4 regions of the Streptomyces sp. L500 genome follow, and region 2 is predicted to be linked to each of the others. Evidence: riboswitches for the same ligand, from Rfam matches in the RefSeq annotation. Region 2 holds a riboswitch; each other region holds the start of a gene.
The links. Region 2 has a riboswitch for cyclic di-AMP ahead of ACX9I7_RS30000 (transglycosylase family protein). Riboswitches for the same ligand answer to the same signal wherever they lie in the genome.
Positions count from the first base shown of each region.

Region 1 (7,655 bases), on a different contig from region 2:
GCTGCTCGGCACGCTCAGCGCGGTCTTCGACCCCAACTTCGGCGCGCTCGTCCCCCAGCTGGTGCCGGTCGAGGAGCTCCCGCTGGTCAGCGGCCTGTTCGACCTCACGTCGAGGATCGCGGGGGTCCTCGGGCAGGGGAGCGTCGGGGTCCTCCTGCTGCTCGTGTCCGAGATCGAACTGTTCGCCGTCGACGGCTGCACCTTCGTCGTCTCCGCCCTGGCCCTGGGCTGGCTCGGCCGCCGCACGGCGAGCCCCGGGGGCGGGGAGCCGCCCACCGGCCCCGTGCGGGCGACGGCGGGCGTCCCCGCCCGGCCCCTCCTCCACCGCCACCCCCGGATCGCGATCGCGGTCGCGGTGCACGGTGTGGCCCTGTTCACCGCGGCGGTCTCGACCGTCGGCCTGCCCCCGCTGCTCGTCTCCCGCTTCGGCCAGGGCGCCACCGGATACGGCCTGGCCCTCGCCGCCACGGCCGCCGGCGGCCTCGCGGGGAACCTGCTCACGGGCCAGCTCGCCGGACGGCCGGCCGCCGCCGGCTCCTCCGGCCCCGCCGGGTCCTGGATCAGCATGTACTGCCTCGCCTGGGCGCTGTCCGGATGCGCGCTGGCCGGGCTGGGTGTGGCGGACTCCATGGCGGTCGTGATCGCCCTCTGCGTCCTTTCCGGCCTCCTCTTCCCCGTCTGCGCGGTGACCTTGCGCGCCCACCTGACCCGCTTCGCCCCGGCGGAGCGCCTCCGGCTCCTGACCGTCGACCAGACGGTCACCCGGTCGGCCGGAATGGCCGGCCTCCTCCTCCTGCCCCCCGTCGTGGACGCGGCCCCCGCCGGGGCCTTCGTGGGAGCGGGCGCCCTGCTGTCGGCGGCGGGCCTGGTGGGCTGGTGGCTGGGCGGCCGTAAGGCCCCGTAAGGGGCGCGAGGCCGTGTCGTCGTGCGGCTGCCGCCGCGTGGGCGCGACCAGCCAGAGGCGGCCCGCAGCCGAAGCACCCGCACCCGTGGAGTGTGGCGAACGCCAGCGCGAGCGGCGTCGCGCGAGCGACTTCGTGGAAACCCCGCCCCCGTCGTGTGTTCGCGCCGCTACGGTAAGTGCGCGGGGTGGGCAGTACCGGTGCGGCGAAGGTCGGGAGGCGACGGGCATGGCGCAGACGCGAGTGGGCGGGGGCGAGGGCGAGAGCGGGCGGCGCGGCGAGCCGGACGGCTCCGCCGGCTCCGAGCCGACGCCCGCCGAGCAGGTGGCGGAGCTGCTGGAGCGGGCCCAGAACGGCTTCGAGATCGGTGAGCCGCTCCTGGACCGGCTGCGCACCGCGCTGATGCACCAGACCGAGCTCCGCTCGTACCGCCAGCGCAACGACGGCCGGCGCCCCCTGCGGTGCAACACCTACCGGCACGTCTTCCTCCTCGCCGACGGCAGCAGCCTCGTCCTCTACGAGCTGGAGCACGACACGGGGCCCCAGGAGCGCTACCTCTACGAGCTCTACACCGACGACGGCGCGCTCGACGCCGCCGAGCGCCGGGTGCACGACCGGATCGGCGGCGGGGGCATCGGGCCGGGGAGCGAGTCCGAGGAGCTGCCCGCCTGGCTGGCGGAGGAGCTGCTGCTCGCGATGGGCCCGACGAGGCCCCGCCGGGAGTACGTCGCCGAGGCGTCGCCCGATCACGCCCGCAGGCTGCTGCGCCGCGCGGAGAACGCGGACGGGCCGGGCGAGGTCGTCCGCGAGCTGCTCCAGGGGGCGCTCGGCCACCACATCGCGCTGATCACCAAGCCCAGGCGCCGGGGTACGGGCCGCGATGCCACCTGGTGCCGGTTCTACGAGCACGCGTTCCTGCTGGAGGGCGGCGGCGAGGTCAGCCTCTGGGAGCTGGAGCACAACATGACGGCCGACGGACGGCTCGTGTGTGAGGTGTATCTCGATGAGGCGGAGGCGGAGGTGGCCGCCGACCGCCATGCCAGGGCGCAGGGCGTGGAGTTATAGGGCCCGGCGGCAGAGCCCGGGGGCGGGGTCGGCCGACCATGATCAACAGGAAACGGGACCACGTGGTATGGTTGGGTGCGTTGCAGTTGTGGTACCCATGAACTCGTGTGCGCCTGACGGTTATGTAGCCGAAGGCGCATTTTTGTTTTCGCCGGTCTATGTCCGGTCCGGGGCCCACCCGAATGATGAAGGAGACGGACATGGCTACTGGAACCGTGAAGTGGTTCAACTCGGAAAAGGGCTTCGGCTTCATTGAGCAGGACGGCGGCGGCCCCGACGTCTTCGCCCACTACTCGAACATCGCCTCCAACGGCTTCCGTGAGCTGTTCGAGGGCCAGAAGGTTTCCTTCGACGTCACGCAGGGCCAGAAGGGCCTGCAGGCCGAGAACATCGTCAACATCTGACGAACGGCCGGATTCGTCCGGCCCCGCGTGACGCGTCGACGCGTGACGCGACACCGCACGGCGAGGGCCCGCACCACTGGGTGCGGGCCTTTTGCCGCCCAGCGCCAGCGCGCCCAGGGCTCACGCCGGAACGTCCGTCCAGGGCTGCCCGCGATACGAGTCTCCCGAAACCGGGCGTGCCACCCCACTGAGGGAAGGTCCCCCGAATGACTCGTTCCGCACGCCCCGCCCGCTCCACGAGCGCCAACCGTTCCGCCGGAGCCAACCGCTCCACGGACGCCAACCGCTCCACGGACGCCCGTTCCCGCGGCGGGCGGCAGCCCGCCCGTCGTCCCGCCGCTCCCCTCCAGGGTGAGTTCGAGACGCCGGTCGCCACGACCCCGGCCCTGCCGGCCGTCGACTCCTTCGCCGAGCTGGACATGCCCGGCGGCCTGCTCTCCACGCTGACCCGCGAGGGCGTCACCGCGCCGTTCCCGATCCAGGCGGCGACCCTCCCCAACTCGCTGGCCGGCCGTGACGTCCTCGGCCGCGGCCGCACGGGCTCCGGCAAGACCCTCGCCTTCGGGCTGGCGCTGCTGGCCCGTACGGCGGGGCGGCGTGCCGAGGCGAAGCGGCCGCTCGCGCTCGTCCTCGTCCCCACGCGGGAGCTGGCCCAGCAGGTCACCGACTCCCTCACCCCGTACGCGACCGCCGTCAACCTGCGGATGGCCACGGTCGTCGGCGGCATGTCCATCGGCCGCCAGGCCCAGACCCTCGCGCGGGGCGCCGAGGTGCTCGTCGCGACGCCGGGACGGCTCGCGGACCTCATCCAGCGCGGTGACTGCGCGCTCCGCGACGTGGCGATCACGGTCCTCGACGAGGCCGACCAGATGGCCGACATGGGCTTCCTGCCGCAGGTCACCAAGCTGCTCGAGCAGGTCGCCCCGGGCGGTCAGCGGATGCTCTTCTCCGCGACCCTGGACCGCAACGTCGACCGGCTCGTCCGCCGCTTCCTCACCGACCCGGTGACGCACTCCGTCGACGCCTCGGTGGGCGCCGTGGTGACCATGGAGCACCACCTGTTCCACGTCACCGACCAGGACAAGAAGGACGCCGTCGCCCGGGTCGCGGCCCGCGAGGGTCGCGTGATCATGTTCGTGGACACCAAGCGCGGCGCCGACCGGCTGGTGAAGAAGCTGCTGTCCGAGGGCGTACGGGCCGCCGCGCTGCACGGCGGCAAGAGCCAGCCGCAGCGCAACCGGGTGCTGGACCAGTTCCGGACCGACCAGGTCACCGCCCTGATCGCGACGAACGTCGCCGCGCGCGGCATCCACATCGACGGGCTCGACCTCGTCGTCAACATCGACCCGCCGGTCGACCACAAGGACTACCTCCACCGCGGTGGCCGCACCGCCCGCGCGGGGGAGTCCGGCACGGTCGTCACGTTCGTCCTGCCCGAGCAGCGGCGCGAGATGAGCCGCATGATGACCACGGCGCAGATCACTCCGAACGTCATCAAGACCTACCCGACCGACCCCGAGCTCGCGCGGATCACCGGTGCCCGTGAGCCCAGCGGCGTCCCGGTCGTCATCGCGCCGCCGGTCCCGGCCCAGCAGCAGGGCGGCCAGGGCGGTCAGTCCGGTCAGGGCACCAAGCCGTCGCGCTCGCGCGGTTCCCGCTCCCGCTCCCGTTCCGGCTCGGGTGCCGGTAACGGCGCCGGTGCGGGCTCGGGTGCCGGCAACGGCGGCGGCCGTCCGTTCCGCGGCTTCGGCGGCAACGGCGGTGACGGCGCGCGCCGTTCGGGTGGCACCCGCCCGGGCAACGCCGTCGGCGGCCGGCGCCGGAGCGGCGGCGGTGGCCGCCGTCCCGCCGCGTCCTGACGCATTGAGACCTTGATGCATCGAGGGCCTGGGGTCCTGATGCGTTGAGGTCCTGACGCCGACGTCCCCGGGCGTCCTCCCACGCCCCCCTCGCGTCCCCGAACGGCTCACCCCCGTTCGCCCGCCCGCGCGCCGGACGCGAGGGTGGGACGGAGCAAGGGACGTCGGCCGGTCAGGAGAACACACGGTGGGGAAGCGAGACGGGCCGCCGCCCGGACCGGATCCGCTCTGCGAGCCGTTCCCCGGGTGGGCGCCGGTCGTTCTCGCCCGCTGCCTCCCCGCCGCCGTGATCACCGGCGGCGTCGTCTTCGACGTCCTCACGCCCCCCAAGTACTCCTCCGCCCCCTTCTTCGTCTCCGCGCCCCTCGTCGCCGCCTCGCTCCTCTCCCTGCCCGCCACCCTGCTGGCGGCGGTGGCGGCCCTGGCGGCGATCGTCACCCTCTCCCTCGCACGGCAGGCGCCGGAGGTGGGCGAGTCGGTGACCGAGGTCGTCACCGTCGTGACCGTCGGCGCGCTCGCCGTCGGCATCAACCGCGTCGTATGCCGCGGCAACCGCCGGCTGGCGTCGGTGCGGAGCGTCGCGGAGGCCGCCCAGCGGGCCGTGCTGCCCACGCCCCCGGCCCGGATCGGCGGGCTCCGGGTGGCCGCGCGCTATGTCGCCGCACAGGCCGACGCCCGGATCGGCGGCGATCTCTACGCGGTCCAGGACACCCCTTACGGCGTCCGCGTCATCGTCGGCGACGTACGGGGCAAGGGGCTCGGCGCGGTGGAGGCCGTCGCGATCCTGATCGGCGCGTTCCGGGAGGCGGCGGAGCAGGAGCGCACGCTGGAGGGGCTGGCGGCGCGGCTGGAGCGCGCGCTGCAGCGGGAGGGCGCGCGGCGCGCGAACGTCGATCAGGCCGAGGGGTTCACCACCGCCGTCCTGGCCGAGGTCCCACCGGGCGCGGGCGCCCTGCGCATCGTCAACCGCGGTCATCCGCCCCCGCTCCTCCTCCATTCCGACGGCACCGTCGGCGACACCCACCCCCGGGCGCCCGCCCTGCCGCTGGGGATGGGGGACCTGGGCGTGTGGCCGGACCGGGTGGAGCAGTGGGAGTTCCCGGTGGGGTCGACGCTGCTGCTGTTCACCGACGGGGTCACCGAGGCCAGGGACGCGACCGGGACGTTCTACGACCCCCGGCCGCGGCTGCGCGGCAAGCAGTTCCGCAGCCCCGAGGCCCTGCTGGACTCCCTCACGGCGGACGTGGCCCGGCACGCGGGCGGGCGCACGGACGACGACATGGCCCTGCTCGCCATCCGGCGGATCGACGGCCGGCTCCGTACCGCGCCCATCACCCACAAACGCCCCCAGGTCACCGGCCGTACCGTGCGCCTGCGATCTCCTCAGGTCCATAACGACTGACGAACGGTCAGAAGTAAGCGCCTTATAAAGTGCCCCAACGCGCCTGCCCGCTTCACCCTTTCGGCTTGGAATCCAGCCGCCCTGTCTATTAACGTTCGATAACGCAGCGCGGTCGTTGCCACCGCCGCAAGGGCGGTGCCGTGCGCCTTCGCCGAATCCCGTGGGTGGAACCGGGGAACCATCATTTGGGGTGAATCGGGCCCGTACGCCGGCCTGTAGGAGACCTTCCTTCTCCGAACCCGTCAGCTAACCCGGTAGGCGAGCAGGAAGGAAAGGAGTCGCCCCAGTGGCGTCCAACAGGTCCGACAGCTCCGAGCTCGACGGCAGTTCGTACGACCCTCCGTTCGTTCCCGCCTACATCCCCCCTTACGAACCGGAAGCGGCCCCCGGGGCATTCGCCGCCCCCGCGCAGTCGTCGGCCACGGGCGAGTGGGCCCCCGGCGAGGACCACCCGGCGGCGCCCGTCCGCGGCAGACACCGCGTCGTCAAGCCGCGCGGCGGCACGATGGCCCGGAGCGGCGCGGTCCTCGGCGCCGGAATGATCGCGGCGGTCGGCGCGGGCGGCATGGCCAGCGCCCAGGACCGTCCGCAGGCTCCCATATCCATGCCGGACCTGGCCCAGAGCATTCCGGTCGTCGGCTCGCTCATGGCCGACGGCCACGGGCAGGGCGCGCGGCAGACCGCCGAGGCACAGCAGGCCCCCGTCGAGACGGTACGCACCGTGCGCGACACCGTCGACGCCGGTGAGGTGCTGCGGGCCCGCATCCTCCAGCAGGCCGAGCACCAGCAGATCGCCGCCGAGGCCGAGGCGCAGGCGCGCGTGGCGCAGGCCGCGGCGGAGCAACACCGCAAGGCGGCGGCGGAGAAGGCCGCGGCGGAGCGCGAGGCGGCCGAGCGCCAGGCGGCGGACGCGAAGGCGGCGACGTACGAGGCCGCGCAGCGGGCGGCGCGGGAGGCGGCCGGCGGGGGCGAGGATACGGCCGGGTCGGCGGCGGCCGGGTCGGCGACGGACGGTTCGGCCGGTGTTCAGGAGCGGCACGCGACGGGCTCGTCAGGTGGCGCGGAACGTTCCGCCCACCGCGCGGCCGGCGGGACCTTCACCCTCCCCGTGGCCTCGTACACCCTCACCGCCGGCTTCGGCCAGGCGGGAAACATGTGGTCCGCGAACCACACCGGCGAGGACTTCGCCGCCCCCACGGGCACCCCGGTGAAGGCGGTCGGCGGGGGCACCGTCACCCAGGCGGGGTGGGCGGGCGCGTACGGCTACCGCGTCGTGCTGACGCTCGACGACGGTACCGAGGTCTGGTACTGCCACCTGTCGTCGATGGTGGTCACGTCCGGCAAGGTCGGCACGGGCACGGTCATCGGCCGGGTCGGCGCGACCGGCAACGTCACCGGCCCCCACCTCCACCTGGAGGTCCGGCCGGGCGGCGGCGCGCCGGTGGACCCGCTGTCGTGGCTGCGCGGCAGGGGCCTGGAGCCGTAACGAGGGGAGCCGCCGGTCGGCAAGCCGGGCAGGGCAATCAGGTCATAGCGCCCCCAGAACCACCCGATATCGGATATCCCGGGAATGTTCTGCGAGCGATCGGGAAATCAGATGACGTGACGACCACCGCGACGATCACCACGTCCGTGCCCGCCCGCCTGGACCGGCTGCCCTGGTCCCGGTGGCATTGGACCGTGGTGATCGGCCTCGGCACCGTCTGGGTCCTGGACGGCCTGGAGGTCACGGTCGTCGGCAATATCGCCGGCCGGCTCTCCGAGCAGGGCAGCGGTCTGCCGATCACCTCCGGCGGGGTGACGGGAGTGGCGGCCGCGCTCTATGTGGCGGGCGCCTGTTCCGGTGCGCTCTTCTTCGGCCGGCTGACCGATCTCTTCGGCCGTAAAAGGCTCTTCATGGTCACGCTCGCGGTCTATCTGGCCGCGACGGCCCTGACCGCGTTCTCGTACTCGTCCTGGTGGTTCTTCACCTTCCGCTTCGTGACGGGTTTCGGTATCGGCGGTGAGTACGCGGCGATCAACT
Region 1 is NZ_JBTOLC010000078.1:957-8,611, forward strand. It holds gene ACX9I7_RS31770 (MFS transporter) at 1-904, shown strand, start outside; gene ACX9I7_RS31775 (DUF6227 family protein) at 1,131-1,967, shown strand; gene ACX9I7_RS31780 (cold-shock protein) at 2,168-2,371, shown strand; gene ACX9I7_RS31785 (DEAD/DEAH box helicase) at 2,578-4,230, shown strand; gene ACX9I7_RS31790 (PP2C family protein-serine/threonine phosphatase) at 4,418-5,632, shown strand; cyclic di-AMP (ydaO/yuaA leader) riboswitch at 5,772-5,908, shown strand; gene ACX9I7_RS31795 (M23 family metallopeptidase) at 5,919-7,118, shown strand; gene ACX9I7_RS31800 (MFS transporter) at 7,208-7,655, shown strand, end outside.
Region 1: linked by a shared signal. The riboswitch ahead of ACX9I7_RS31795 (M23 family metallopeptidase) and the one ahead of ACX9I7_RS30000 (transglycosylase family protein) in region 2 are both predicted to bind cyclic di-AMP.

Region 2 (7,655 bases):
GCTCGGCCGTGTGACCGACCGCCGTGCGAATGATTCCGTGAACGCCCCCGCCGAGGCCCCCGGGGGCGAGCCCCTCGGCCGTATCGTCCTGCTGACCACCAGCCACCGGGTCGCCCCCGGTCTGCTGTCCTGGCCGGCGTGGCAGACGCTGCGCGCCGCCGACCGGGTGCTGTGCGCCGACGCCGGCCACCCCCAGCTGCCGTATCTGGGGGAGGCCGGCGTCGTGGTCGAGCACGCGGCGCCGGCGGCGCGGGAGCTCGTCGACTACTGCGCGGCGGGCGGGCGCACCGTCGTGGTGCTCACCTCCGCCGAGGGCGAGTCGGCCCTCACCGACGGGCTGGCCCGGCTGGCCGGCTCCGGCCGGGAGTCGATGCCCGCGCTGGAGCTGCTCCCCGGCTCGTACGACCTGCCCGGCGCCCGGCTGCTCGACCTGGTGCAGGTGATGGACCGGATCCGGGTGTCCTGCCCGTGGACGGGGATCCGCACCCACGAGGACCTGGCGAAGTACGGGCTGGAGGAGATGTACGAGCTCCTGGAGGCCATCGAGACCGGTGACCGGGAGGCGCTCCGGGAGGAGCTGGGCGACGTCCTGCTCCAGGTCGTCTTCCACGCCCGGATCGCCCAGGACGACCCGGACGAGCCGTTCTCCGTCGACGACGTCGCCGCCGGGATCGTCGACAAGCTCATCCACCGCCACCCGCACGTCTTCGGGGAGGAGTCCGCCGAGACGCCGGAGGAGGTCAAGGCGCACTGGATGCGGACGAAGGCCGACGAGAAGCGCCGGGAGTCGGTCACCGAGGGCGTGCCGCTGGGCCAGCCGGCCCTGGCGCTGGCCGCGAAGCTGGCCTCCCGGGCCCGCCACGAGCGGCTGGCGGTGGCCCTGCCGGAGGGGGAGGGCGTCGGCTACGAGCTGCTGGCCCTGGCGGTACGGGCGGAGGCGGCGGGCGTCGAGCCGGAGACCGCGCTGCGGGCCGCCGCGCGGACGTACCGTGACGCGATCCGGGCCGCCGAGGAGGCCCGGGCCGGGGCTCCGGAGTAGCGCGGACGGGGCGCTCGCTCACCCGTTCGGCTCAGTGGCGGTCTTGAGGGGGCGGCCGACGGGTACCCGAGTCCCATGCGCACCGTTCCCATGGACTTCGCCGCTCCCCCTCAGCTCGGCGGGATCGCCCCCTTCATCGTGGGGCTCTTCGTCGTCGCCATCCTGATCGGCGCCATCGTCGTCGGCCGCAGGGTCCGCGACCGGGAGCCCCCGCCGCCGAGCCAGCCGCAGCGCCGCCAGGGCGCCTGGCAGACCCGGCAGGAGCACGAACGGGGGCCCACCTCGCCGAACCACGGCCCCGGGCACGCCCACGACGAGGAGGCGGTCGGGTACGTCACGGAGCACCACGAGCCGGACGAACTCCACCCGGAGGCCGACGGGGAGCGTGTCCTTCCGCATGAGATGAAGAACCCGCCCGCCCACCCCGAGGAGCTCTCCGAGGAGCGGAAGAAGTGGGACCCCGGCAGCAGCGGCGCTTTCGGCAGCGGCGGCGGTGGCCACCACTAGACGGCGCCCGGCTCTACGGCGCCCGGCTGGACGGTGCCCGGCGGCCAGGTGGCGCCCGGGTGGCGCCGGGTAGGTAGCGTCGGGGCGTGCACGAGAATCACACGCCCCCCGCCCCACCGCTCTTCACCTGGGAGTTCGCCTCCGACCCCTACCCGGCGTACGCCTGGCTGCGCGAGCACGCCCCCGTGCACCGCACGGAGCTGCCCAGCGGTGTCGAGGCATGGCTGGTCACCCGGTACGCCGACGCCCGGCAGGCGCTCGCCGACCAGCGGCTGTCGAAGAACCCCGTGCACCACTCCGAGACCGCCCACGGCAAGGGCAAGGTCGGCATCCCCGGCGAACGCAGCGCCAATCTGATGACGCACCTGCTCAACATCGACCCGCCGGACCACACCCGGCTGCGCCGGCTGGTGTCCAAGGCGTTCACCCCGCGCCGGGTCGCCGAGTTCGCCCCCCGCGTCCAGGAGCTCACCGACCAGCTGATCGACGGCTTCATGGAGAAGGGGGAGGCCGATCTCATCCACGAGTTCGCCTTTCCCCTCCCCATCTACGCCATCTGCGACATGCTCGGCGTCCCGCGCGAGGACCAGGACGACTTCCGGGACTGGGCGGGAATGATGATCCGCCACGGCGGCGGGCCGCGCGGCGGGGTGGCCCGCTCGGTGAAGAAGATGCGGACGTACCTCGCGGAGCTCATCCACCGCAAGCGCGAGGACCTCGGCGAGGACCTCATCTCCGGTCTGATCCGGGCGAGCGACCACGGCGAGCACCTCACCGAGAACGAGGCCGCGGCCATGGCCTTCATCCTCTTGTTCGCCGGTTTTGAAACAACTGTGAACCTGATCGGTAACGGAACCTACGCGCTGCTGCGCCACCCGGAGCAGCGCGCCCGGCTCCAGCGGGCCCTCGCCGAGGGCGACGAGAGCCTCCTCGCCACGGGCGTCGAGGAGCTGCTGCGCTACGACGGCCCGGTCGAGCTCGCCACCTGGCGGTTCGCCACCCGGGACCTGGTACTGGGCGGGCAGCGCATCGCCGAGGGCGACCCCGTCCTGGCCGTTCTGGCCGCCGCCGACCGGGATCCGGAGCGTTTCGCCGACCCCGACACCCTGGATCTGTCCCGGCGCGACAACCAGCACCTGGGCTACGGGCACGGCATCCACTACTGCCTCGGCGCGCCCCTCGCCCGCCTCGAAGGACAGGCCGCGATCGCCACGCTGCTGCGCCGGCTGCCCGATCTGTCCCTCGCCGCCGAACCCGAGGACCTGCGCTGGCGCGGCGGCCTGATCATGCGTGGATTGCGTACTTTGCCCGTGGAGTTCACGCCCAAAAGCCGCGCGGTGTGACGCCCGGTCAAACGGTGGTTATCGGCGCGTGACCTCCGCTACATCGGCTTGTGACTCGCGGAAGCCCTCGCTATGGTCTGCGACCAATCGAAAGCCGCCTACGCGAGAGGCCCGCCCATGCTCTCAGGATCCGGTAGACATCGCCGTCCCCGTCAGATACCCGCCATCGTGGTCGCGGCGGGGGTGACGGCCTCCAGCGCGGCCCTGCCGCTGCTGGCGACCGGCTCCGCCGTCGCCGCCGACGCGGGTACCTGGGACAAGGTCGCCCAGTGCGAGAGCGGAGGGATGTGGAGCGCCAACAACGGCAACGGCCTCCACGGCGGCCTCCAGCTCACCCAGCAGATGTGGGAGCAGTACGGCGGCATCGCGTACGCGCCGCGCCCCGACCTGGCCAGCCGGTCCCAGCAGATAGCCGTGGCCGAGCGGATCCTCAAGGCGGAGGGCGCCGACACCTGGCGGACCTGCGCGGTGAGTTCGGGCCTGGCCGGCGAGGCGGACCGGGGCGACGACAAGGCGCCCGAGGTGGACCCGGGCGACGGGTCGTCCTCCGCCGCGCCGGAGCAGAGCCGTCCCCGTACGCCCGGGCGCGGCAACCAGCCCGCTTCCGAGCGCACGTCGCCCGCGCCGTCCGACGCCGCCTCCGGGTCGCCCAAGCCCGCGCCCTCCTCGTCCGGTTCGCCCACGACGGGCTCCTCCGGCACCCCCTCCGCTTCCACGAGCCCGTCCCCGGACACGGCCGGCGGCAAGCACCGCAAGGACCCGTCGGGACAGCCGACGACGGGTACGAGCCCCGGCGCGTCGGCCGATCCGACCGCCATCCCCACCGCCCCGGTCGGCACCCCTTCGAACACCCCGGCGAACACGCCCCCGGACACCCCGGGAACAGGAACCTCGCCTTCCGGTTCACCGCTTCCCGGCGACACCGGGGCGACTGCCGGAACGGGCCGTCACCGTGCCGACCCGTCACCTTCCGGCGATGCTCAGCGGCCCTCCCGGGGCGGCGAGAGCCGGGCGGAGCTGCCGGCCGCCAACGACTACACCGTGCGGCCCGGTGACAACCTGTCAGAGATCGCCGAGCAACACTCGGTCACCGGAGGCTGGCAGACGCTGTATCAGAAGAACGAGAAACTGGTCGGCTCTGATCCGGACCTTATCCGCCCTGGTCAGAAGCTTGACATCCGTAAGTAGCGCTCCGGTTCGAGGCGAATGTCCGTTCCAGTCGAAAGTGAGACATGGGTCTCGTTGACGGAGCGTCGGATGCCTCGAATCCGATTTGCTCGAATGGCCTCTCACCTGCGGAAACGTCAGGTTTCCGGGGGTAACTCGGGCCGCTGGTGGCTGAAAAGTGGGGTTTGAACCCGTCGGCCGCCTGTGATTACCGTCGTCACCGCTCGCCACCGCGAGCACCACGGCCGCACGCCGAATCCTGCCGGCGGCCGGGGGAGTCGTCGCGCAAGCGCCGTAGGCAGGAGCGGGGGAACCAAGGTAGGTCGCCGGAACGGTCCCAAGGCCACATGGCTGAAGGAGCGGAACGGCTAGGGGTGAAGCCCGGAACGCGAAAGCGCACCGGGCCGGGCGAACTCACAGCCCGAACCCGACAGCTCACCTCGTAGGCGTCGGTGAGGAAACCGACTCATGTCCAAGGGCAAGCACCGTCGTCCGTCCAAGGCCGTCCGCATCGTCACGCTCGCCGGCGTCACCGGCGCGGCTGTCGCAGCCCCTCTGATGGTCGCGACCTCCGCCAACGCCGCCTCCGTCTCCACGTGGGACAAGGTCGCCGAATGCGAGTCCAGCGGTAACTGGCACATCAACACCGGCAACGGCTACTACGGCGGCCTGCAGTTCTCGCAGTCCTCCTGGAAGGCCGCCGGTGGCGGGCAGTACGCCCCGCGCGCCGACCTGGCCACCAAGTCCCAGCAGATCGCCACCGCCGAGCGCCTGCTCGCCATGCAGGGCCCGGGTGCCTGGGGCTGCGCCGGCGCGGGCGGCCTGACCAGTGGCGGCGCCAAGGCGAACGTCGACACGGACGACTCCGACGGCGGTTACGTCGCGAAGAAGTCCACGAAGTCCGCCTCCGGCGCCTACGGCAAGGCCCAGTCCCACGCCGACCGCAGCAAGCGCCAGGCCGCGCCGCAGCAGCACAGCAGCAAGGCGGTCCAGCAGTCGGACGACTCCGACGACGAGGCCCCGGCGCCGAAGCAGACCGCCCCGCGGACCGTCCAGAAGGGCGACGGCGAGTACCAGGTGAAGGCCGGCGACACCCTCGCGACCATCGCCGTGTCCCAGAAGGTCCAGGGCGGCTGGCAGAAGCTCCACGAGCTCAACAAGAAGATCGTCCCCGACGCGGACGTGATCTTCCCGGGCCAGCAGCTCCACCTGCGCTGAGCGAGGGCCGGCCGGGGCCGGTGACGACCCCGGCCGGCCGAGCGACCGCCCCGTTCCGATGCGACTTCCCCCCGAGCCGCATCGGAGCGGGGCTCCGCTCGTTCTGCCGGCGGATTTCCCGTCCTCGTTGAGCGAACACACCGACGATTCGTCCGGGGATCTCGGCGTTTGTGCCAATTTTCGGCCCGGGTGACAGGGCAAGGGCGGGCGCACGCTCCGGGGCCCGTTAGGCTCGTGGTGCAGAACTCCAGACACCCACGAAGGAGACCCTCGTGCCGTCCATCGACGTCGTCGTAGCTCGCGAGATCCTCGACTCGCGAGGCAACCCCACGGTCGAGGTCGAGGTCGGCCTCGACGACGGCTCCACGGGCCGTGCCGCCGTACCGTCCGGCGCCTCCACCGGCGCCTTCGAGGCCATCGAGCTTCGCGACGGCGACCCCAAGCGCTACCTCGGCAAGGGCGTCGAGAAGGCCGTCCTCGCCGTCATCGAGCAGATCGGCCCGGAGCTCGTCGGCTACGACGCCACCGAGCAGCGCCTGATCGACCAGGCCATGTTCGACCTGGACGCCACCGAGAACAAGGGCTCCCTGGGCGCCAACGCCATCCTCGGCGTCTCCCTGGCCGTCGCGCACGCCGCCTCCGAGGCGTCCGACCTGCCGCTCTTCCGCTACCTCGGCGGCCCGAACGCGCACCTGCTGCCCGTTCCGATGATGAACATCCTGAACGGCGGCTCGCACGCCGACTCCAACGTGGACATCCAGGAGTTCATGATCGCGCCGATCGGCGCGGAGTCCTTCTCCGAGGCCCTGCGCTGGGGCACCGAGGTCTACCACACCCTCAAGAAGGTCCTGAAGGGCCGCGGCCTGTCCACCGGCCTCGGCGACGAGGGCGGCTTCGCCCCGAACCTGGGCTCCAACCGCGAGGCCCTCGACCTCATCCTCGAGGCCATCAAGGAGGCCGGCTACACCCCCGGCCAGGACATCGCGCTCGCGCTCGACGTGGCCGCCTCCGAGTTCTACAAGGACGGCGTCTACAAGTTCGAGGGCAAGGACCGCACCGCGGCCGAGATGACCGAGTACTACGCCGAGCTCGTCGAGGCGTACCCGCTCGTCTCCATCGAGGACCCGCTGTTCGAGGACGACTGGGCCGGCTGGAAGACCATCACCGACCAGCTCGGCACCAAGGTCCAGCTCGTCGGTGACGACCTGTTCGTCACCAACCCCGAGCGCCTCGCCCGCGGCATCGAGGAGGGCTCCGCCAACGCCCTCCTGGTCAAGGTCAACCAGATCGGCTCGCTGACCGAGACCCTCGACGCCGTCGAGCTGGCCCAGCGCAACGGCTTCAAGTGCATGATGTCCCACCGCTCCGGCGAGACCGAGGACGTCACCATCGCCGACCTGGCCGTCGCCACCAACTGCGGCCAGATCAAGACCGGCGCCCCGGCCCGCTCCGAGCGCGTCGCCAAGTACAACCAGCTCCTGCGCATCGAGGAGATCCTCGACGACGCCGCGGTCTACGCCGGCCGCAGCGCCTTCCCGCGCTTCAAGGGCTGAGCCCGAAAGGCACAGCGAGGGCTGAGCCTCAAGGGCTGACCTTCTCGCCAGTCTCCGTACGTCCCCGGTCGCGGTCCCGTACCGTGTCCGGGGACGTACGTTCGTAACGGACTCTCCAGGGGAGGCGACGTGGGCGCGGACCGGTTCTCCACCGCGACCAGGCTCAAGGCGCTGGGCACGGCGCTGGTCCAGGGGCCGACCGCGGCCCGGGTCTACCGCGCCCGCCCGCAGCGCCGCTCCCGGCTCACCGGTCGCGCGGCGCTCCTCGCGCTCGTCGTCTGCTCGCTCGTCGTCGCCCTCGCCTACCCCATGCGCCAGTGGGTCACCCAGCGCTCGGACATCGCCGACCAGCGGCACCGGACGGAGCAGGCGCGCGAGAAGGTCAAGCGGCTGCACGAGGAGAAGGCCCGCCTGGAGGACCCCGCGTACGTGGAGCAGCTGGCGCGCGAGCACCTCCACTTCGTACGCCCCGGCGAGACCGGGTACACCGTGGTGGACGGCAGCGCCGACGGCGGGCGCCACAAGGACCAGGGCGCCGCCGACCGCCCCTGGTACAGCAACCTCTTCGACGACGTGGACACCTCCGACGCCCACCGCTGACCGGAGCCCACGCACCCATTACTTCACGCACCCGACTTCACGCACCCGACCGATCGAGCACGAGCGAGCACATGGACACGCCTCCTCCGAAGACCGAGCCCACCGAGCCGACGGACGCGGACATCGCCGCGTTCAAGGAGCAGCTGGGCCGCCCGCCGCGCGGACTGCGCTCCATCGCGCACCGCTGCCCCTGCGGCAACCCCGACGTGGTCGAGACGGCGCCGCGCC
Region 2 is NZ_JBTOLC010000060.1:9,232-16,886, forward strand. It holds gene ACX9I7_RS29980 (nucleoside triphosphate pyrophosphohydrolase) at 38-1,039, shown strand; gene ACX9I7_RS29985 (DUF6479 family protein) at 1,115-1,546, shown strand; gene ACX9I7_RS29990 (cytochrome P450 family protein) at 1,633-2,889, shown strand; gene ACX9I7_RS29995 (transglycosylase family protein) at 3,058-4,077, shown strand; cyclic di-AMP (ydaO/yuaA leader) riboswitch at 4,337-4,520, shown strand; gene ACX9I7_RS30000 (transglycosylase family protein) at 4,525-5,274, shown strand; gene eno (phosphopyruvate hydratase) at 5,547-6,827, shown strand; gene ACX9I7_RS30010 (FtsB family cell division protein) at 6,957-7,427, shown strand; gene ACX9I7_RS30015 (DUF501 domain-containing protein) at 7,499-7,655, shown strand, end outside.

Region 3 (7,655 bases), on a different contig from region 2:
GCCGAGGCGTGTTCGCCGCAGTCCGCCCGCCCGGCCCATGAAGCGGCCCGGGGAGCGCTCGTAGCGCCCCCGGGCCTGACCCTTTCCGGTTCGCTCAGTGACAACTGGTGCCAGGTGCGCACGGGCCGCACTTGGCGTAGTCGGCTTCCCAGAGCTTCCAGTCCACCTCGAACCCGTTGTCGTGAATGATCTTCGCAGTGCGTTCCACCGAGCCGTCGTACTTGAACTCGATCTCTGGGATGTGCTCCAGGAATCGGCCCTGGAAGTGCTCGGCGCAGAACTCCCGGTAGTTCCTGGTGTCCAGGATGAAGGTGTGAACAGCGATGTCCACGGTGCGGCCGCAGCACATCTCCAGCTTCTCGCCCCACTTGTCCATCGCGGTGATCAGGTACGACACGGCCGCGTGGAACAGGCGGTTCGCGTACACCTCGTCGAAGGGGTAGTCACGCATCAGCAGCAGGATTTCCCGCTCCCACACTTCCGGCTTCACGTACGTGCGGGGGTCGCGGACCGTCGACCTGGCCTCGACTGCCGTTGCCATGCTGTCCTCCCTTGGCTCGATCCCTGTGCCCCACGGCCGGGGCACTCCCTCAGTGCACCCCGCCCACGTCACTCCCGGTGATCCATTGCCGCAGGTCGCACATGGTGTGCAGATGCTGCACACGCCCTCGACGCGCCCTGCGGCCACACGTACCGTGGGCGCGCCGGTCCCGCCCACTGGGGGTGTGATGAGCACCGATCCGCTGTGGAGGACGGCCGAAGCGGTCGCCCTGATCGAAGGGCGTCAGGCCGGTGCCCTCATCCGGCTCGGCCGGACCCGCCGCGGCTGGCGCCAGGCCGATCTCGGCCGGAGACTGGGCTGTTCGGCCTCCACCGTCTCCCGCCTCGAGCGCCACGGGACGGGCGACCTGGGCCTGCTCCGACACGCCGCGCGCGAGGTGGGGTTACCGACAGATGTTCTGGCCATCGCCATCGGCCTCGACGAGGCGGCGGCTACTACAGTGGCGCCATCTGGTCCGTGTCGCGAGGAGGACCCGTTGCGCCGCCGCACACTGCTCACCACTGCCGGAGTGGCGGGCACCATCCAGCTGCTGGCCGGTATCGACGACGCCTTGGCAGCCATCCCCACGTCACCGGGCGGCGCCGCGCCGGCCCCCCCACGTCTGGCCCCGGCCCAGGCCCTCTTCGACTCCGGCCGGCACGCCCAGCTGCTCGAAGCGCTGCCGACGCTGCTGGCCGATGCCCACGCCGCCACCCGAACCGGCTCACGGACGGCGTACGCGACCGTGTCGTCGTGCTATTCCCTGGCCTCTCGGCTCCTGACGAAGATCGGTCGCTATGAGCGGTCCCGGCTGACAGCGGACCGGGCCCTGACCTACGCGGACCTGTCCGGCAGCGCCATCGCCACAGCCGAGGCATCCCGCGAGCTGAGCATCGTGCTCCGGCATCAAGACCAGCCGCAGGCGGCCCAGCGGCTGGTCGACCGGGCGCTGACAGCCGTCGAGCGCACGGGGCTGGCCACGCAGGCACAGGCGATGACGTACGCCCAGATGCTCTGCACCACCGCCTACACCGCCGCCCGAGCCGGTGACCGCGACCGGGCCCTGACGCTCATTCGAGAAGCCGGCCGTGCAGCCGCACGCCTGCCCGACCAGCCGCCGGCGGGTGCCGTGTTCTCGATCAGCCCAGCCGCGGTCACCCTCTACGAGGTCGGCGTGCACTGGGCCGTCGGTGACGCGGGCACCGCCCTCCACGCCGGCCGCAGCTTGCACCCCACGCAGTTCTCGACGGCCGAACGGCGCGCCCGCATGCACACCGACCTCGCACGCGCCTGGTGGCAGTGGGACAAACCTCAGCAGACCGCCGACGCTCTCCTCCACGCCCTGCGTGTTTCCCCGGCGGAGGTACGGGACCGGCCCGCCATCCGGCGAGTCGCCAGCGACCTGATCAACCGGCACCCGCGTACCGCCGGTGCCCGGGAACTGGCTTCGGCCCTGGGGGCCCGCATCCGGACGGAGAGCGGGTGACGCTTCGCGGTCCGTCCGGCACGGCTGGGGAAGGGCCATGCGCTCCGTGACTGGCGGAGGTTCGCCCCGCCAGCCCGCTCCCCCCGTCAGGCCGGCAGGTCGTAGGGCCGGACCGTGTGGCCCTCCCAGACCTTTCGGGACGGCTCCTCCGGGTACGGGGCCGTGCTCGGCTCCGTGTCGAGGAGGCGGGTGAGGCGGCCGTCGGCGGCGGTGTGGGCGGGCCAGCCCGGGTCGCCGTGGGTGGCGAAGGCCGTCCACGAGCGGCGGATCTCCTCCCCGACGGCCAGGAGGTCCTCGGGGAGGGGGCCCTCGCCGAGCAGCAGCCTGGCCTGCGGGGCGTCGTAGGTGCCGAACAGCAGTGAGACGTCGAGCCCGTGGGCGGCGCCGAGCGCGCCGCCCAGGGCGGGTGCGGGGCGGCGCAGCTCGTACAGGTGCGCCGTGCCGCCGCCGGCGGTGTGGGCCTCGGCGAGGTGGAGCGAGGGCATGCGGAACAGGACGTCGCTGTGGACGGTCTCGAAGAGTTCCACGGGCGTGGCGTCCGGGTAGGCGGCGCGGTAGGCGCGGGGGCCGTCGGGGCCGGGGGCGAAGGCGTTCAGCGCCGCCGTGGTGTCCTCGTCGGTGACCTTGTCCCGGCCGCCGCTCATCACGAGGAACGGCCGGAACTCGTCCCGGGTGTGACCGGTCAGCAGGTCGACGCCGCTCGCCCGGCCGTCCGGCAGGGCCGTCCAGGGTGTCTCCGGCACGAGGTCGCCGTCCACCACGACGGAGAACGGGGAGCCGGTCCGGGCCAGCGGTCCCCAGCGGTCGGCCTGTGCGGGCAGGCCGTACATCATCGGGGTGATCGCCTCGGCCAGCCGCCACGGGTCGATCGTGGCGAGACCGGCCGCCGTGGGGATGGTGCCCAGGCTCCCGGCGAGCTCGGCGGCGAGGCCGGAGGCGAGGGCCGGGGTGGTGTAGAGGCCGGGGACGGACTGGGCTGTCGCCCGGCGGAAGAGACCGGCGGCGCGGGGGACGGCCAGCAGGGTGGCGACCGAGCCGGCGCCGGAGGACTGGCCGGCGACGGTGACGCGCGCGGGGTCGCCGCCGAAGCCGGCGATGTTCTCCTGGACCCACTCCAGGGCCGCGATCAGGTCGAGCAGGCCCCGGTTGGCGGGGGCGCCCTCGAGCTGGGCGGAGGCCTCGGCGCCCACCCGGTAGTTGAGGGTGATCACGACGAGGCCGCCCTGCCGGGCCAGGAGCCCGGCGTCGTAGAGCGGGTCGCCCGCGTGGCCGGAGACGTAGCCGCCGCCGAGGATCCACACCAGGACGGGCAGTCCGGAGCCGCCGGGGTCCGGTGACCAGACGTTCAGGGTGAGCCAGTCGTCGCCGGCGGTCGTGCGGGTCGCGGGGATCGGGCCGGACTGCGGGGGCGGCGGGCCGAACTCCCCCGCGTCCCGCACGCCGTCCCAGGGGCGGGCCGGACGGGGGGCCATGAAGCGCAGCTCGCCCACGGGCGGCTGAGCGTAGGGGATCCCCCGGAAGACGGCGAGGCCGTCCTCGGTACGGCCCCGTACGGTGCCCCGGTCCGTACGGACCTCCGGACCGGTGAGGCCGGTGGGACTGGTGGGGCCAGTGGGGGCGGTTCCGCCGGTGACGCCGGTTCCGCCGGTGACATCGCTCATCGTCGCTCCCTCCCGCGCCCGGAAGCGGCACCCCCGTGCGCGAACACGGATGTCGGACGGCCCGGGTTCCGGACCGCCCGATCAAGGAGCCTAGTTGACGCGTCCGTACCAGACGCTGCCGGTCCAGATCTTCTCCAGGCGGACCGTGGCGCCGGGCTTGGGGGCGTGCCAGATCTTGTTGCTACCCGCGTAGATCCCCACGTGGTAGACGTTGCTGCCCGAGTGGAAGAACACCAGGTCGCCGACCTGGCGGGAGCCGCCGGAGATGTGCCGGGTGCGGTTGTACTGGTCGGCGGCCACGCGCGGCAGGTTCTTGCCGACCTTCTTGAACGAGTACTGGGTCAGGCCCGAGCAGTCGAACCGGTTCGGGCCGGCGGCGCCGTACTGGTAGGGGGAGCCCGCCTTGGCGGCGGCGACCCTCAGAGCCTGCTCACCGGGGGTGGCCGCGGACGCCTGGGAGGCGAGGCCGGGGACGAGCACCGACGCCGCCAGCGTGGCGGCGGTGACGGCCGAGGCGGTGCCGGCCCGGGATATGAGCGCGGGAATGCGAGGCATAGCAGACATGCCGAAGCCCTTCGACATCCGCCTACGAAAGATGACCTGTCGGGTTCGGGCTGCGAAGTTGCCCGGCCGGATTTCCCGGCTTCACCCCAAGGACCACCGACTTCGTGATCCGTACCGCTTGGGTCTCCCGCTCCTGCCGATTCATCAATTCGATGCCGCACCCGGGGCGGCGGCAGGACTCGGCGTCCGCCCGGGTGGCCCGCCAGGGTGACGGGATCTTGTGTTCGGTGAGAGATCCTGCACCATGAATCATTAAAATCCGGCACCCGGGCGGCCATCTGTGAACTTCTTCACTTCGGGAGCAGACCCGGAACCGCGCGCCGTGCGCCCCCGCCGAACTGGCCCTAAACCCCTGTGACCGCGGGTACTTGCAGCATGGAACGAGTAATTCCGGGAGGCACGTTCAGCAGGGCCGGCGCCAGGCGTCCAGCTCCAGCTTCTTCTGCATCGAGCTCAGCCCGAGCCGCCGCGCCGTGGCACAGAACTCCCCCGGCTGCAGTTCGTATTCGACATGAAAGACCGCTTTGTCACTCTTCACAAAGGGGCTGAGCTTCTCGCACTCGTCGTACTGCGCGCACTGTTCGTTCACCGCGAAGTCGAAGACGTTCACCAGCTGCGGGATCTGGTCCAGGTCGTTCTTCAGCCCGATGGCCATGCCCCGCTCATGGGCGAGATCCGCCAGCATCCGGTTGAAGGCGAGCTGGTGATCGGCCGTCAGCGGAAAGCCGGTGGTATTGCGGAATCCCTCGGTCAGATCCGGTTCGACGGCGTCGAACCCCTTCTGCCGGCACATGTCCATCCGGGCCGCCATGAGCGGCCGCAGGGTGTCGAGGCGGCGGATGTCGAACCATTTCTCGCCCTTCCACCCCTTGTTCTTGTTGCCGAGCAGGGTCTTGGGGAATTTCCCCTGGTCGGGCCGGAAGTCCTCCCAGGCGCCGGCATTGATGTAGCAGATCACCTTCCGGCCGCGGGAATGCAATTGGGCCACGGTTTCGGCCGAATTCTCGAATCCGTCGATGTCGTAGACGGGGGCGTCCACCGAGGTGTCGGCCTTTCCGTCCAGCTGCCACTGCCAGCCGGTGCCCGGCTTCGGCTGCCAACGGGCCCCGGCCGACCCCGGCGCCGAACCCGTGGCCGAACTCCCGGGCGAGGCCGAGGCGTCCGGAGTGCCGGTGGCCTCCGGCTTGCCCGAGGCGCGAGGGGAACCCGAGGCGCGGGGGGCCGCCGTGACGCCCTCGTCGTCCCGGTCCGGCCCGTCGTCGTCGGCGGGCGACGCGGAGCAGGCCGCCAGGACCAGCAGCAGCGCGGCGCACAGCCCAGCCCGGACGCGCCGAGCGCTCCCGCCACGCCAACTCCCCATACCCCCACGCGCGTTCATATCGCGCCCCCCGCCGCGAGGCCGGCGGCCGCCCGGGGCACCGAGCGCCAGGGGTTGGCCCCCGTGCCCGGCACCGCGCAGTGCACCGCGGCACCGCGCCGGGCGGCGAGCCGCGCCACGCCCGCCGTGCGCTCCTCGGGCACGCCGTACACGAGGTGGCAGAACCGCTCCGGTGGATGGCCGGTGGTCCACTCCGGGATCCGGGCGCGTCGGTAGTCCTCCCACGTGCCCTCGAAGGTGACCAGGAGGTCGGCGAGCGAGGCGTACCCGGGCTCGGGGTGGGCGCCGGGGTTAAGGACGGCCGTACGGGCGCCGAGCACCCGGGCGGCCAGCACCACGCGGCGGTAGTGGGGCAGCGGGGTGTCGTGCGCCGGGACCTGGTCGAGGAAGACGCCGTCCACGTCGTACCACCGGCGGTGGCGGCGGATGTCGGCGACCACGGCGCCGGTGCGGCGGTGGCCGTAGCCGGTGTCGACGTAGCCCAGCAGCCGGACGCCCGCGGCGCGCAGCCGTGCGGCCGCCGCGTGGAAGGCGGGGTCGGGGCGGTCGCCGGGGCCGTCGGCGACGTTGAGGACGACCCCGTACAGCCGGGGGGCGGCTTCGAGCAGCGCCGCCCACTCCTCGGGGTGGGTGGCGGGGTGGACGTAGAGCGGGACGAGCAGCCGCCCGTCGTCCTGGTGGGCGGCGGGCGCGGTGGCGGTCATGGCACGGGCTCCGTGGCGGGCGCGGTGGCGGCCCACAGGTCGGTGAGGGAATCGGTGAAGGAGTGCCGGGGCACCCAGTCCAGGGTGCGGCCGACGGCGGTGATGTCGGCCTGCTGCCAGGGGACGGCGGCCGAGCGCGGCGAGCCGTCGCCGTCCTCGGCGACGCGGTCGCCGACCGGGCCGGTGAACCCGGCCGCGCGCAGCAGCCCTTCGGCCACGTCGCGGACGGGGCGGGCGGTGCCGCTGCCGATGTTGAGGACGGCGGGCAGGGGGCGGGGGGCGGTGACGGCGAGGGCGACGGCCTCGGCGACGTCGCGCGGGTCGACGAAGTCGCGGTGGGCGGAGAGGTCCCCGGTGCGGACGCGGTCGTCGGGTCCCGCCCGGCGCAGTTCGGCGGCGAGGCGGCCGGGGAGGGAGGCTGCGGGGGCGCCGGGGCCGACGGGGTTGAACACCCTCAGGACGACGGCGTCCAGGCCGGAGCCGGTGACGGCGAGGGTGCCGGCCAGCTTGCTCGCGCCGTAGAGGCCGAGCGGGCGGGCCGGGGCGCCCTCGCCGACGGGCAGCCGGGCCTCGGCGGGCCCGTACTCGGCCGCCGAGCCCAGGTGGACCAGGCGGGCGTCCGGGGCGGCGGCGCTCAGGGCCTCGCAGAGCACGGCGGGGCCGCGGGCGTTGACGGCGGTGAGGGTCACGGCGCTGCCACCGACCGCCCCCGCGCAGTTGACGACGGCGTCGGGGGCGGCCTCGCGGATCAGAGCCGCGAGCCGGTCGGGGTCGGCGGACGCCAGGTCGACGGGCAGCGGGTCGACTGGCGGCAGGTCGACCGTCGCCGGGCCGGGAGGCGGCCCGGCGGCGGGGGCGCGGCCGGCGACCCGCACGTGCGCGCCCGGGAGGGCGCGCAGGCGCGAGGCGGTGTGCCGGCCCAGGAAGCCGGTGGCGCCCAGGACGAGGATGCGCATCGGGGCCGGTCACGCTCCCTTGATCAGCAGGTCACGGCGGATGGCGAACTCGGCGTTGGCCCGGTCGTAGTCGTCGGGGCGGCCGATGTCGAGCCAGTAGCCGTCGAATTCGTAGGCGTTGGGCGGGGTGCCGTCCGCCAGCAGGTCGAGGACGAGCTCGTCGAAGCCGAGCGGCAGTCCGGGAGTGTAGCGGTCGAGGGCGGCGCGGGAGACTCCGTAGACGCCCATGGAGACGCGGTAGTCCATGCTGGGCTTCTCGGCGAAGCCGACGACGCGGCCCGCCTCGGTGGTCAGGACGCCGAAGTCGATGCTGACCCGGCGGGGGTAGGTGGCGATGGTCAGGGGCGCCCCGGAGACGGTGTGGT
Region 3 is NZ_JBTOLC010000006.1:174,742-182,396, forward strand. It holds gene ACX9I7_RS09435 (glycine-rich domain-containing protein) at 95-541, opposite strand; gene ACX9I7_RS09440 (helix-turn-helix domain-containing protein) at 729-2,027, shown strand; gene ACX9I7_RS09445 (carboxylesterase/lipase family protein) at 2,114-3,688, opposite strand; gene ACX9I7_RS09450 (C40 family peptidase) at 3,779-4,252, opposite strand; cyclic di-AMP (ydaO/yuaA leader) riboswitch at 4,257-4,409, opposite strand; gene ACX9I7_RS09455 (endo alpha-1,4 polygalactosaminidase) at 4,656-5,612, opposite strand; gene ACX9I7_RS09460 (spherulation-specific family 4 protein) at 5,627-6,334, opposite strand; gene ACX9I7_RS09465 (NAD-dependent epimerase/dehydratase family protein) at 6,331-7,290, opposite strand; gene ACX9I7_RS09470 (sugar phosphate nucleotidyltransferase) at 7,300-7,655, opposite strand, start outside.
Region 3: linked by a shared signal. The riboswitch ahead of ACX9I7_RS09450 (C40 family peptidase) and the one ahead of ACX9I7_RS30000 (transglycosylase family protein) in region 2 are both predicted to bind cyclic di-AMP.

Region 4 (7,655 bases), on a different contig from region 2:
GTCTGACGGACGGTGTCCGGGCCGTCACCCGCCTCGCTGACGCGCAGGCTGAGGTCGTCGGCGGTGGAGGAGCCGGTGTAGCCGTGGTCGGCGTCGCAGTTCGGGTCGCCGCAGGCGGCGGGCTCGAGGTCGATGCGGGAGACGGCGCCCCAGCCGATGGTGAGGACGACCTCGCGGGGCAGGGTGCCCGGGGTGTAGGCCTCGGGGTTGGCGACGACGCGGCTGAGCACCACCGAGGAGATCCGGTCGAGCTTCACGGACTCGGTGGAGGTGGTGGCGTAGGGGGACGGGGAGGTGCCGTCGGCGGCCTGCTCGTCGGTGTGGCTGACGATGAATCGGGTACCGGTGAGGACGAGCACCGTGACATGGCGGCGCACCTCGTTGGAGTCGAACGTCGTCTCCTGGTGGACCAGGTACGACACGACCGGCTCACCGCCCACGGCGGCTTCCACCGCCTCGGCCACGAGGGCCGGGTAGTAGCCGCTGCGCTCGATGGCCGCGCGCAGCCCCTGGGTCGTCGTACCGGTCTTCGCCATACGTCCCATCCTACGGGGCGTACGGGGTCCGGCTGCCGCCGATCCCCGGCCACGGGCTCGGTGCCGGGGCTCAGTACTGGGCTCGGTGCCGGGGCTCAGTACAGGGGCAGACTCCGCGGGCCGAGGTCGGAGCGGGCCGGGGGCGGGGCCAGCCGGATGGTCGCGCCGAGGATGTGCACCCCGTGCTGGGCGACGATCACCGGCTCCAGGTCGGCGCCGACGACTTCGGGGTGGTCGTCGACGAGGCGCGAGACCCGCAGCAGCAGCTCCTCCAGGGCCGCGGTGTCCACGGGGGCGGAGCCGCGCCAGCCGAAGAGCAGCGGCGCGGTGCGCACGGAGCGGATGAGCTCGGCGGCGTCCCGGTCGGTGGCCGGGACGAGACGGTGGGCGATGTCCCCGAGCAGCAGGGACGGGGCTCCGGCCAGCCCGAAGGAGAGCACGGCGCCGGCGGTGGGGTGGATGGCGGCGCGGACGACGGTGTCGACGCCGCGCGGCGCCATGGACTGCACGACGAGGCTCAGCTCCTCGGGCTTGCCGAGCAGCTCGGTCAATTCCGCGTAGGCGCGACGCAGTTCCGCCTCGCCGCCGAGGTCGAGGCGGACCCCGCCGAGGTCGGCGCGGTGGCGGAGGTGGGGCGCGGTGGGCTTGAGGGCCACGGGGAAGCCGAGCCGCCGGGCGGCGTCCACGGCGCTGTCGGGGTCGGGCGCGGGCAGGGCGGGCAGCACGGCGATGCCGTAGCGGGCGAGGAGGCGCTGGGTGTCGGGGGCGGAGAGCGTCACGGCGCGCGGGGCGACGGCGCCGTGGGCCTTGAGGAGGACGCCGATGTCGGCGGCGGCGCCCTCCTCGTCGATGTCGTCGTACTCGGGCACCCGCCCGGGCACGGCGACGTCCCGCCGCCACCGCGCGTAACGCACCGCCTCGGCGAGCGCCCGCACGGCTCGCTCGGCGGCGGGGTAGGCGGGTATCCGGATGGCGGGCTCGCGGGAGGCGGGCGCGGATCCGGGGGCGGGGGCGCCTGCGGCTGGGCTCGGGTCGGGTGCGGGTGCACCGGGGGCGGGCGCGTGTTCGGGTGCACCGGAGGCGGGCGCGGATCCGGCGGCCACCCCGCCGGCCGGGTCACCGGCATCCTCGGCGGGCCGGTCCGGGAGCGGGGCCGCCAGGGCTTCGGCCAGGCCGGGGATCTCCAGGTGGACGACCGCGACCGGCTTCGCGGTGGGGGCCGTCGCGACGGCCTCGCGCAGGGCGGTGGCGAGGTCGGCGGCGGAGGTGTCGCCGACCCAGGGGATGGCGGTGACGACCACGGCGTCGCAGGCCCGGTCGGCCAGGGCGGCCGAGAGCGCGGCGCGGAAGTCCGCCGGGGTGGCGGACGTGGTCAGGTCGCGGGGCAGCAGGGGCCGCAGCCCGTCCGTGAGGCAGGCGTCGTACGTGAGCAGGGCGAGGGACTCGGAGTTGCCGCAGATCGCGACGCGGGGGCCCTCGGGGAGCGGCTGGGAGGCGAGGAGCAGTCCGGTGTCGGCCAGCTCGGTGACCGTGTCGACACGTATGACGCCGGCCTGCCGCAGCAGGTCGGAGACCGTGGCATCGGGGATGCGGGTGGAGGGCACGGCGTGGCCGGTCGGGGCGGCGGCGCCGTGCCGGGCGCCCTTGACGACGACGAGCGGCTTACGGGCGGCCGTGCGCCGGGCGAGGCGGGCGAACTTCCGCGGGTTGCCGATGGATTCCAGGTACATCAGGACGACGTCGGTGTCGGGGTCGTCGTGCCAGTGCTGGAGGAAGTCGTTGCCGGAGACGTCGGCGCGGTTGCCGGCCGAGACGAAGGTGGAGATGCCGACGAGGCCGGCCGCCCGCCGGTGGAGCCCGGAGAGCAGGGCGATGCCGATCGCGCCGGACTGGCTGAACAGCCCGACCCGCCCGGTGGTGGGCAGCTCGGGGGCGAGGGAGGCGTTGAGTCTGACGGCCTCGGCGGTGTTGATGAGGCCGAAGGAGTTGGGGCCGATGACGCGCATGCCGTACGAGCGGGCCTGGCGGACCAGCTCGCGCTGGCGGGCGCGGCCCCTCCCGCCGCTCTCGGCGTACCCGGCGGTGAGCACGACGAGCCCCTGGACGCCGTGCTCGCCGCAGTCGGCGACGACGGCGGGGACCTCCTCGGCGGGGACGACGACGACCGCGAGGTCGACCGGCTCGGCGATGCCGCCGAGGGAGCGGTGGGCCGGGACGCCCTCGGGCTCCAGGCGCGAAGGCTCCTCGGGGAAGGCGCGGTTGACCGCGTACGTCCGCCCGGTGAAGCCGCCGGCGACGATGTTGCGCAGCACCGTGCGGCCCATGCCGCCGGGCTCGCGGCCGGCGCCGACGACGGCGACGGAGCGCGGGGTGAGCAGGCGCTGCACCGAGTGGGCCTCGGCGCGCTGTTCGCGGGCGCGCTGCACGGCGAGGGAGGCGTCGGTGGGCTCCAGGTCGAGGCCGAGGCGGACGACGCCGTCCTCGAAGCTGCGCTTCTGCGTATAGCCCGCGTCCGTGAAGACCTTGATCATCTTGCTGTTGGCGGGCAGCACCTCGGCGGCGAAGCGCCGGATCGAGCGCTCGCGCGCGACGGCCGCGATGTGCTCGAGCAGGGCGGAGGCGACGCCGCGCCCCTGGTGGGCGTCCTGGACGAGGAAGGCGACCTCGGCCTCGTCGGCGGGGGCGATGCGGTCGTAGCGCACGGTGGCGATGAACTCGCCGCCGACGATCGCGGCCAGGCCCACCCGGTCGACGTAGTCGTGGTGGGTGAAGCGGTGGACGTCCCGGTCGGAGAGGCGGGGGTAGGGGGCGAAGAAGCGGTAGTACTTGGACTGGTCCGACACCTGCTCGTAAAAGCTGACCAGCCGTCCCGCGTCGTCGGGCGTGATGGGGCGGATGTGGGCGATGCCGCCGTCGCGCAGCACGACGTCGGCTTCCCAGTGGGTCGGGTACGCGTGCTCGGACGGCGTCTGCATGGGCCCAGAGTAAGGCCGGGCACCGACAGCGGGCCGGTGCCGCCCGGGCCGCGGGCACGACCGAACGGCCCTGGTGGGGGCGCACGCGCGGGGCACCGCGCGCCCCGTGCCACAATGGTCTAGACAACCAATATCGACTTGAAGGGCAACACCATGGTTGAGCGCCGCGTAAACGTCGGCTGGGCCGAGGGCCTGCACGCCCGGCCCGCGTCGATCTTCGTCCGTGCGGCGACCGCCGCCGGCGTCCCCATGACGATCGCCAAGGCGGACGGCAACCCCGTGAACGCCGCCTCCATGCTCGCCGTTCTGGGCCTGGGCGCCCAGGGTGGCGAGGAGATCGTCCTCGCCAGCGAGGCGGAGGGTGCCGAGGCCGCGCTCGACCGTCTGGCCAAGCTCGTCGCCGAGGGGCTCGAGGAGCTCCCGGAGACCGTCTGATCCTCCGGCCCGCCCCTTTCACCGGGCGGACCGCGCGGCGGGGCCGCGGTGGCCGACGGAGGCCGCCGCGGCCCCGTCGTCGTATCCGTCACCGGCATACCCGTGAGCCGGGGAGCCGCGAGCCGGGTATCGACGGCCCGGCCGTATTCACAGGTTTTTCACACGCCGTGCGCGCCGCTCTCCGCAGACGCGCACGGCGTGCCCCGGCCGGGGACCGCCACGAATTCCCGGCCCTATTCCTCCAGGAATAGCGGCCGCTCGTTAAGAGCGGACGCCCGCCGTGTTTACGGGCTGTTTCGGCGGATGGACGCGATCGCCGCCCGTCCGCCGCAGCAGGAATTCACCGGGTGAACGGCCGGCCCGAACGGCGGCGAGTTCCCGGGCGCGCTCCACGTCCCCCCGGGCCACCGCGTCCACCAACGCCCCGCACGCCTCCCAGGTCTCCAGCGGCCGGACCACGGGCCCCGGGGCGTACACCCAGGCGATCTTGCGGCGCAGCTGGGTCAGGAGCCCGGCGATCGAGGGGCTGCCGGACGCCTGGGCGAGGGTCTCGTCGAACCAGTCGCCGAGCTGGCGCAGTTCGCCGCAGCGGCCCGCGCGGGCCCGCTCCTGGCCGAGTCTGACCAGGCCCCGCAATACCTTGAGGTGGGCCTCGGAGCGGCGCTGCGCGGCCTTGGCGGCACCCAGCGGCTCCAGCAGGGCGCGGATGTCGAGGAGGTCGGCGGCCTCGCGCTCGGTGGGTTCGGCGACACAGGCGCCGGCGTGCCGACGGGTGGTCACGAAACCCTCGGAGGCCAGGGTGCGCAGCGCCTCGCGCACAGGCACCCGTGAGACGCCGTAGCGGCGGGCGAGGATTTCCTCGATGAGCCGGCTTCCCGGCGGGAAAGCGCCGGAGACGATGTCGTCGCGGATGGCGGTGCACACCGCGTGCGTGGAAATGCGACGGCTCCTCTCGCGCGGCCCTTCGCCGTCGCCGCTCACGTACGGCCCCGCATGGGTCTACCTCCGCCTCATGCCTCAATCACCGTGAAGCACGGCCGACTGACGTCCGTTCGGCGACTCTATGGCAATCCCGGGCGTTTTCCGATGGCGCCGCCGCTTCATGGATATTTTTTGGCCAACACGAAGGCCCCGGCCGGGGGCCGGGGCCTTTCGCACGTCGTCGCGCGTCGTCGTTACAGGTTGACGCCGTGCGCGGCCATGTAGGCGATCGGGTCGATGTCCGAGCCGTAGGTGGGGGCCGTGCGGGCCTCGAAGTGGAGGTGCGGGCCGGTGACGTTGCCGGTGGCGCCGGAGAGGCCGATCTGCTGGCCCGGGGTGACCGTCTGGCCGACGGAGACGTCGATGGAGGACAGGTGGCCGTACTGGGTGTACGTGCCGTCGGCCATCTTGATGACGACGTTGTTGCCGTAGGCGCCGCCCCAGCCGGCCTCGACGATGGTGCCCATGCCGACGGCGTGGACGGAGGTGCCGGTCTCGGCGTGCATGTCGATGCCGGTGTGGCTGCCGGAGGACCACAGGCCGCTGGAGGCCTTGTAGGCGGTGGAGACGTAGGAGCCGTCGATCGGGCTCACGAAGGTGCCGAGGCGCTTGCGCTCCTCGTCGCGGGCGGCCTTCTCCTTGGCGGCGCGCTCCTCCTCGACCTTGCGCTGGGCCTCTTCGTAGCGCTGCTTGGCCTGGACGGCCTTCTGCTTGGCGCTCTCCTCGGCCTGGAGGCGGGCGGCGGCCTCGTCGGCGGCGCTGCGCTGGGACTCGGCCTGGGCGTCGACGTGCTCGGCCATGACGTCGCCCATGACGACGGCCTGGGTCAGGCCGGTGTCCTCGGGGCGCTGCGTGTCGTCGGAGGCGGCGAAGGCCGGGGCGGCGACACCGGCGACGACGCCGGCGGCCGTGAGAGTGGCTATGCCCGCCACGTTCGCGCTGACGCGCGCGGCGCGGCTCGGACGACGGTGCTTCCCGGTGGCACGGGTGAACGCCATGTCGCGGCTGTTTCCTTTCCTTCCCTCTCGCCTACCGGGTTAGCTGACGGGTTCGGAGCAGGAAGGTCTCCTACGGATCCCTCGTGAGAGGGGCCCGATTCACCCCAGGGACGTTTGGGTCCCCGGCTCCCCTCGGCTGGTGCTCCGGGGACTCGGCGATGGCTGCCCGGGGCCGCGGTCGCGGCTCCGATCGGCGGGCTGCCGGGCCTGACGCTAATCGGCGTCAGATTCGAACAGCAAACAGAAGTGGGCTTTTATGACGTACGCCACACGACCAACACCCAACCTCCGCCTGAAAGCGGACATAAGCGAGGCGCATGGGTCACAACGGACCCATGCGCCGAAGGGGTCCCGGCGCGGCGTCGCCTGCCGCGCCGGGGTGGTGAGTCGCCGTCAGGCGGGGATGACCGTCACCGGGCCGATGCCCAGGGCCTTGACGGGCTCGGCGATCTCGGCGGCGTCGCCGACGAGGACGGTGACGAGGCGGTCGGCCGGGAAGGCGCTCACGACGGCCGCCGTGGCCTCCACCGTGCCGGTCTCCGCGAGGCGTTCGTACAGCCGCGCCTGGAAGTCGTCCGGCAGGTACTGCTCGACCTGGTCGGCGAAGGTCGCGGCGACGGCCGCGGCCGTCTCGTACTTCAGCGGCGCGACACCGACGAGGTTCTGCACGGCGACGTCGCGCTCGGCGTCCGTCAGGCCCTCCGCGGCGAGGGTGCGCAGCACGGTCCACAGGTCCGCCAGCGCGGGGCCGGTGTTGGGGGTGTCCACGGAGCCGCTGATGGCGAGCATGGCCGTGCCCGTCCCGTCGGGGGCGGAGAGCAGCACCTGGCCGAAGGAGCGCACGCCGTAGGTGTAGCCCTTCTCCTCGCGCAGGACGCGGTCCAGGCGGGAGGTGAGGGTGCCGCCGAGGCAGTAGGTGCCGAGGATCTGGGCGGGCCAGGCGCTCGCGTGCCGGTCGGGGCCGGTGCGGCCGATGAGCAGCTGCGTCTGCACGGCGCCGGGCCGGTCCACGATCACGACGCGGCCGGTGTCGTCGGCGGTGACGGCCGGCACGGGCAGCGGCTCGGCCGCGGTGCCGGTCCAGGCGCCGAGGGACTCCGCCAGCGTCCGGTCGAGGTCGATGCCGGTGAAGTCGCCGACGATCGCCACGGTGGTGGTGGCGGGGCGGACATGGGCCTCGTAGAAGGCCCGGACGGCCGCGGCGTCGATGCGCTCGACGGTCTCCTGCGCGCCCTGGCGGGGGCGGGACATCCGGGAGCCGGCCGGGAAGAGCTCGGCGGCCAGCGCCATGGCCGCCCGGCGGGCGGGGTTGGCCAGCTCGTGCGGGATCTCGTCCAGGCGGTTGTCGACCAGGCGCTCGATCTCGCCGTCCGGGAAGGCCGGGGCGCGCAGGGCGTCGGCGAGCAGGCCCATGGCCTTGCCCAGCCGGGAGGCCGGGACCTCCAGGGAGAGCCGGACGCCGGGGTGGTCGGCGTGCGCGTCGAGGGTGGCGCCGCAGCGCTCCAGCTCGGCGGTGAACTCCTCGGCGCTGAGCTTGTCGGTGCCCTCGGAGAAGGCGCGCGCCATGATCGTGGCGACGCCGTCCAGGCCCTCGGGCTCGGCGGCCAGCGGCGCGTTCAGGACGACGTCGACAGCGACGACCTGCTGGCCGGCGCGGTGGCAGCGCAGCACGGTCAGCCCGTTGGGGAGCAGGCCGCGCTCGGGGGCGGGGAAGGCCCACGGGGAGGCGG
Region 4 is NZ_JBTOLC010000027.1:21,532-29,186, forward strand. It holds gene ACX9I7_RS22620 (DUF5998 family protein) at 1-536, opposite strand, end outside; gene ACX9I7_RS22625 (bifunctional acetate--CoA ligase family protein/GNAT family N-acetyltransferase) at 632-3,511, opposite strand; gene ACX9I7_RS22630 (HPr family phosphocarrier protein) at 3,665-3,946, shown strand; gene ACX9I7_RS22635 (GntR family transcriptional regulator) at 4,208-4,870, opposite strand; gene ACX9I7_RS22640 (M23 family metallopeptidase) at 5,122-5,925, opposite strand; cyclic di-AMP (ydaO/yuaA leader) riboswitch at 5,939-6,093, opposite strand; gene ACX9I7_RS22645 (M16 family metallopeptidase) at 6,319-7,655, opposite strand, start outside.
Region 4: linked by a shared signal. The riboswitch ahead of ACX9I7_RS22640 (M23 family metallopeptidase) and the one ahead of ACX9I7_RS30000 (transglycosylase family protein) in region 2 are both predicted to bind cyclic di-AMP.